DNA from 2 places in the Streptomyces sp. NPDC079141 genome. Region 2 is predicted to be linked to the other one. Evidence: predicted binding sites of a transcription regulator. Region 2 holds the regulator's gene; the other holds the start of a gene.

Region 1 (3,407 bases), on a different contig from region 2:
CTCGCGTACGAGATCTGCGAGCAGCTCGGCTGGCAGCTGCCCGACCAGCTCGTCGTGCCGATCGCCTCCGGCTCCCAGCTCACGAAGATCGACAAGGGTCTGCAGGAGCTGATCAAGCTCGGGCTCGTCGAGGACAAGCCGTACAAGATCTTCGGTGCGCAGGCGGAGGGCTGCTCGCCGGTGTCGGTGGCGTACAAGGCGGGCCACGACGTCGTCCGCCCGCAGAAGCCGAACACCATCGCCAAGTCGCTGGCCATCGGCAACCCGGCGGACGGGCCGTACGTCCTGGACATCGCCCGGCGGACCGGTGGCGCGGTGGAGGACGTGACGGACGAGCAGATCGTCGAGGCGATCAAGGTCCTTGCCAGGACCGAGGGGATCTTCGCGGAGACCGCCGGTGGTGTCACCGTGGGTGTGACGCGGAAGCTGATCGAGAACGGGCTGCTGGATCCGACGTTGACGACGGTCGTGCTGAACACGGGTGACGGTCTCAAGACGTTGGATGCGGTGGCCGGGACTGGTCTGACGGCGACGATTCGTCCCAACCTTGAGTCGTTCCGTGAGGCCGGGCTCGTGTAGCTGTTGTCGTCTGCGGGCCGGTGGGGGCTGGTCGCGCAGTTCCCCGCGCCCCTAGGTTTGTTTCCCTTCCGGAGGTTTCCACCGTGAGCGTTTCCGTTCGCATCCCCACCATCCTGCGCACCTACACCGGCGGCCAGGCCGAAGTGACCGCCGAGGGCGGCACCCTCGCCGAGGTCATCGCCGACCTGGAGAAGAACCACACCGGGATCGCCGCCCGGGTGCTCGACGACCAGGGCAAGCTGCGTCGGTTCGTCAACGTGTACGTCAACGACGACGACGTCCGCTTCGAGCAGGGCCTGGAGACGGCGACGCCGGACGGTGCCGGCGTGTCGATCATTCCGGCCGTCGCCGGCGGCTGATCCTTACCGTCGGTAATCGCCGTCACCAAGAGTTCATCGAATTGCCCTCTCCGTAAGAGAAACGGAGGGGGCAATTCTGCATGGTTGAGCGCGATAGAGTTGGGGAAACAGCGGCTCCCCGCATGCCGGACGCATATGAGCACCGGCTTCGCATGCGATGAGAAGTAGCCAAAGTGTGCGTGTCTTTTGCGCCTTCTGTGCTATTTATGGGGCCCGACTTGCCCTGAATTCGGGCGAATTCTCACTACATTCCGGACCGCGCGCGTCCAGAATTCTCGTCCGATTGACCTGTTGCAGACGGCAGTTGGACAGATACATTCAGCCGCGGTCGACGCGTTCCGGCGCACGCCCCCAAACCGTGGGGGGTGAGGTCTGACCCGGATCCGCGAAGTGTGGATCTGTGCAAGGGCCAGTAATAGGGGAGTTAGGCATGGCTCAGGGCACCGTCAAGTGGTTCAACGCGGAGAAGGGGTACGGCTTCATCGCGGTCGACGGTGGTGCGGATGTTTTCGTCCACTACAGCGCGATCCAGATGGACGGCTACCGCACCCTGGAAGAGGGCCAGCGGGTCGAGTTCGAGATCTCGCAGGGCCAGAAAGGCCCGCAGGCCGACATGGTTCGCGTCACTGCCTGAACGCGCGACCAACGAACCGCAAGCGACGTCTTCTGTTGAAGGGCTCGTGCCTCGGGGTACCCACCCCGCGGGTACGAGCCCTTCGGCATGTCCCGCTCTGTCTCCGTTCGATCCCCGAGAGCCGCTTGCACCCGCCCGTCACCCGACCACCACCCCTCAACGAGCGCCCGCTTCGCGAGCGCGCCTTGCACTCTCTTGGGTCGAGTGCTAATCATTGGCGTTAGCACTCTGAAGGTGAGAGTGACAACGAAGGACCGGGTCGGTGAGGCCCGCGGGCCGGGTGGGGCAAGGATCCACAAGGCATGCGAGCCGTCCGTCGCGGGCGCGGGCGCGGTCCATAGAGGTACTCACCGCCAGTCCTGGAGGGACCACTTCACATGGCCAAGATCATCGCGTTCGACGAGGAGGCGCGGCGCGGCCTTGAGCGCGGTATGAACCAGCTCGCCGACGCCGTCAAGGTCACCCTCGGCCCCAAGGGCCGCAACGTCGTCCTTGAGAAGAAGTGGGGCGCCCCCACGATCACCAACGATGGTGTGTCCATCGCCAAGGAGATCGAGCTGGAGGACCCGTACGAGAAGATCGGCGCCGAGCTGGTCAAGGAAGTCGCCAAGAAGACGGACGACGTCGCCGGTGACGGTACGACCACCGCGACCGTTCTCGCCCAGGCCCTGGTCAAGGAAGGCCTGCGCAATGTAGCCGCCGGCGCCAACCCGATGGCCCTCAAGCGCGGTATCGAGAAGGCCGTCGAGGCCGTCTCCGCCGCCCTGCTGGAGCAGGCGAAGGACGTCGAGACCAAGGAGCAGATCGCCTCCACGGCCTCCATCTCCGCCGCCGACACCCAGATCGGCGAGCTCATCGCCGAGGCCATGGACAAGGTCGGCAAGGAAGGCGTCATCACCGTCGAGGAGTCCCAGACCTTCGGTCTGGAGCTGGAGCTCACCGAGGGTATGCGCTTCGACAAGGGCTACATCTCGGCGTACTTCGCCACCGACATGGAGCGGATGGAGGCGTCGCTCGACGACCCGTACATCCTGATCGCCAACTCCAAGATCGGTTCCGTCAAGGACCTGCTCCCGCTCCTGGAGAAGGTCATGCAGTCGGGCAAGCCGCTGCTGATCATCGCCGAGGACGTCGAGGGCGAGGCCCTGTCGACCCTGGTCGTCAACAAGATCCGCGGCACCTTCAAGTCCGTCGCCGTCAAGGCCCCGGGCTTCGGTGACCGCCGCAAGGCCATGCTCGGCGACATCGCCATCCTCACGGGCGGCGAGGTCATCTCCGAGGAGGTCGGCCTCAAGCTGGAGAACGCCACGCTCGACCTGCTGGGCAAGGCCCGCAAGGTCGTCATCACCAAGGACGAGACGACCATCGTCGACGGTGCCGGCGCCAGCGAGCAGGTCGCGGGTCGCGTGAACCAGATCCGCGCCGAGATCGAGAACAGCGACTCGGACTACGACCGCGAGAAGCTCCAGGAGCGCCTGGCCAAGCTCGCCGGTGGCGTCGCCGTCATCAAGGCCGGTGCCGCGACCGAGGTCGAGCTCAAGGAGCGCAAGCACCGCATCGAGGACGCCGTGCGCAACGCCAAGGCGGCCGTCGAGGAGGGCATCGTCGCCGGTGGTGGCGTGGCCCTGCTGCAGGCCTCCGGTGTCTTCGAGAAGCTGGAGCTGGAGGGTGACGAGGCGACCGGCGCTGCCGCCGTCAAGCTCGCCCTTGAGGCCCCGCTGAAGCAGATCGCCGTCAACGCCGGCCTTGAGGGCGGCGTCGTGGTGGAGAAGGTCCGCAACCTCACCCCGGGTCACGGCCTGAACGCCGCGACCGGCGAGTACGTCGACCTGGTC
Region 2 (3,407 bases):
CCGGCCAGCTGATGGGCGTAGACATCGACGGCAGCCGCGTCCGCGTACTCCGGCTGCGGCATGAACAGGTTCACCCCGAAGGGGCGGCCCGTGAGCCCCCGCAACTGCTTGATCTCCTGGTACATGCCGTCGGCGGTCTTGTACCCGGCAGCAAGGAACCCGAGCCCACCGGCCTCGCTCACGGCGGCGGCAAGCGTCGGCACGGAGACGCCGCCCGCCATGGGGGCCTGCACGATCGGATGGGGGAAAAGATCGGTCAGCGCGGAGGACATGACGGCATGTTGTCACGTCCCCCGAACAGTTCCGAATCCACCCTTCCGCCTGGCCTGGACCAGCCGGTACGTGCGGCACGGGAGGACGGGGCCACCCGTCCTCCCATGCCGTCAGCGACCGTTGAAGGCATCCTTCAACCGCGAGAACAACCCTTGCTGCCCCGGCTGGAACTGCCCCTGCGGGCGCTCCTCGCCGCGCAGCTTGGCCAGCTCGCGCAGCAGCCGCTCCTGCTCGGGGTCCAGCTTCGTCGGTGTCTGCACCTCGACGTGGACGACGAGGTCACCGCGCCCGCCGCCGCGCAGATGCGTGACACCGCGCCCGTGCAGCGGAATCGACTGCCCGGACTGGGTCCCGGGCCGGATGTCGACCTCCTCAAGACCGTCCAGCGTCTCCAACGGCACCTTCGTGCCGAGTGACGCCGCCGTCATCGGAATGGTCACCGTGCAGTGCAGATCGTCCCCGCGCCGCTGGAACATGTTGTGCGGCAGCTCATGGATCTCGACGTACAGGTCACCGGCGGGACCACCGCCGGGCCCGACCTCGCCCTCGCCCGCGAGCTGGATCCGCGTGCCGTTGTCGACACCGGCCGGGATCTTGACCGTGAGCGTGCGCCGGGAGCGGACCCGTCCGTCGCCCGCGCACTCCGGACACGGCGTCGGGACCACGGTGCCGAACCCCTGGCACTGCGGACACGGCCGCGAGGTCATGACCTGCCCGAGGAAGGACCGCGTCACCTGCGAGACCTCGCCGCGCCCGCGGCACATGTCACACGTCTGGGCGGAGGTCCCCGGCGCCGCACCCTCGCCGTTGCAGGTGTTGCAGACGACGGCGGTGTCGACCTGGATGTCCTTCGTCGTGCCGAAGGCCGCCTCGTCGAGCTCGATCTCCAGCCGGATCATCGCGTCCTGGCCGCGCCGCGTACGCGACCTCGGCCCCCGCTGCGACGCGGTCCCGAAGAACGCGTCCATGATGTCCGAGAAGTTCCCGAAGCCACCGGCCCCGAACCCGCCCGCACCGGCACCGCCGGACTGCGAGAGCGGGTCGCCGCCGAGGTCGTAGACCTGCTTCTTCTGCGGGTCCGACAGCACCTCGTAAGCGGCGTTGATCTCCTTGAACCGCTCCTGGGTCTTCGGATCCGGGTTGACGTCCGGGTGCAGCTCGCGTGCGAGCCGCCGGAAGGCCTTCTTGATCTCTTCCTGCGACGCGTCGCGGCGCACGCCGAGAACGGCGTAGTAGTCCGTGGCCACTTACGACTCCGCCAGGATCTGTCCGACGTACCGTGCCACTGCGCGTACCGCTCCCATCGTTCCCGGGTAATCCATGCGGGTCGGTCCGACCACGCCGAGCTTGGCGACTGCCTCGCCGCCCGAACCGTAGCCGACCGACACCACGGACGTGGAGTTGAGTCCCTCGTAGGCGTTCTCGTGCCCGATGCGCACGGTCATGCCCGAATCCCCGGCCTCGCCAAGGAGTTTGAGGAGCACGACCTGCTCCTCAAGGGCCTCCAGGACGGGCCGGATGGTGAGGGGGAAGTCATGTCCGAAGCGGGTCAGATTGGCGGTGCCGCCGATCATCAGCCGCTCCTCGTTCTCCTCGACGAGGGTCTCCAGCAGGGTGGAGAGCACCGCCGAGACCGTGCCCCGGTCCTCGATGTCGAAGCCCTCGGGGAGGTCCTCGACGAGCATCGGCACATCGGTGAAGCGCCGCCCCGCGACCCGGCTGTTCAGCCGGGCCCGCAGATCGGCCAGGGACGTCTCGCCGAACGGCGCCGGGCAGTCGACCATCCGCTGCTCGACCCGGCCGGTGTCCGTGATCAGCACGAGCATCACGCGCGCGGGGGCGAGCGAGAGCAGTTCCACGTGCCGCACGGTGGACCGGGTGAGCGACGGATACTGCACGACGGCGACCTGCCGCGTGAGCTGGGCGAGCAGCCGTACGGTGCGCGCCACCACGTCGTCGAGATCGACGGCGCCGTCGAGGAAGTTCTGGATGGCCCGCCGCTCGGGCGCGGTCATCGGCTTGACGCCGGCCAGCTTGTCGACGAAGAGCCGGTAGCCCTTGTCGGTCGGGATGCGCCCGGCGCTGGTGTGCGGCTGGGCGATGAAGCCCTCGTCCTCCAGCGCCGCCATGTCGTTGCGCACGGTCGCCGGGGAGACGCCGAGGTTGTGCCGCTCGGTGAGGGCCTTGGACCCCACCGGCTCCTCGGTGCCCACGTAGTCCTGGACGATGGCGCGCAGCACCTGAAGCCTGCGTTCACTCAGCATCGCGCACACCTCCAGAAGTCGTCCCCTTGGCGCCTTACCTGGCACTCTGTCCGTCCGAGTGCCAGCCGTCCCCGGCCCAGTGTACGGCTGTGGGGTACACCCCGGGCAAGGCCGGTCCCGCGACGCCGTGCCGGAACGGGCGGTCACCGCTAGCGTCGCCGTATGACGGTGACTTGGGAAGAGCTGGGGTGGGAGCAGGTGGCGGCCGGGGTCTTCCGCTGCCGGCTGCCCGGCTGGGACTGCACGGCGGGGCTGGTCGTCGGCGAGGGTACGGCGCTGGTGGTCGACGCCGGGTCGAGCCTCGCCGAGGGCGGGCGGCTGCGGATGCGGGCGGAGGCGCTGACCGGTCACCGTGTGACCCATCTCGCGCTGACGCACCCCCATTTCGATCATGTCTTCGGGGCGGCCGCGTTCGCCGGGGCGGAGGTCTACGGCGCGGTGGGCATCGAGTCGGCGTTCGCGCCGCACGCGCGCGACGAGCTGCGCGCGGACGCGCTCCGCAACGGCCTGGACGCCCGCCTGGCCGACGAGGCGGTGGACACGCTCGCCCCGCCCCGGCACCACGTCTCCGGCGAGTGGACCCTCGATCTGGGCGGCGGCCGGCAGGTGCTGCTGGCGAACGTGGGCCCCGGCCACACCGCCCACGACCTGGCGGTCCTGGTCCCGGGCAGCCCGGAGGTCGTCTTCTGCGGCGACCTGGTCGAGGAGTCGGGCGAGCCGCAGGCGGGCCCCGACGCCGTGCCGTCGCACTGGCCCGCCGCCCTGGACCGGCTGCTGGACCTGGGCGGCGAGGACGCGCTGTACGTGCCCGGTCACGGAGCGGTGGTGGACGCGGCGTTCGTACGGCGCCAGCGCGACGCCCTGGCGGCC

The links. Region 2 encodes HrcA, which represses chaperone genes, less so after heat shock. Its sites were predicted from a motif close to TTNGCACTCNGNNNNNCNGAGTGCNAA; they were not measured.
Region 1: the regulator HrcA is predicted to act here: its motif matches at 1,757-1,783, upstream of groL (chaperonin GroEL).

What each region holds. Positions count from the first base shown of each region.
Region 1 covers NZ_JBFBLP010000005.1:152,410-155,816, forward strand. The annotation lists gene thrC (threonine synthase) at 1-579, shown strand, start outside; gene AB0Q90_RS17395 (MoaD/ThiS family protein) at 663-938, shown strand; gene AB0Q90_RS17400 (cold-shock protein) at 1,369-1,572, shown strand; gene groL (chaperonin GroEL) at 1,950-3,407, shown strand, end outside.
Region 2 covers NZ_JBFBLP010000006.1:104,759-108,165, forward strand. The annotation lists gene AB0Q90_RS19060 (nitronate monooxygenase) at 1-272, opposite strand, end outside; gene dnaJ (molecular chaperone DnaJ) at 384-1,520, opposite strand; gene hrcA (heat-inducible transcriptional repressor HrcA) at 1,521-2,537, opposite strand; gene AB0Q90_RS19075 (MBL fold metallo-hydrolase) at 2,700-3,407, shown strand, end outside.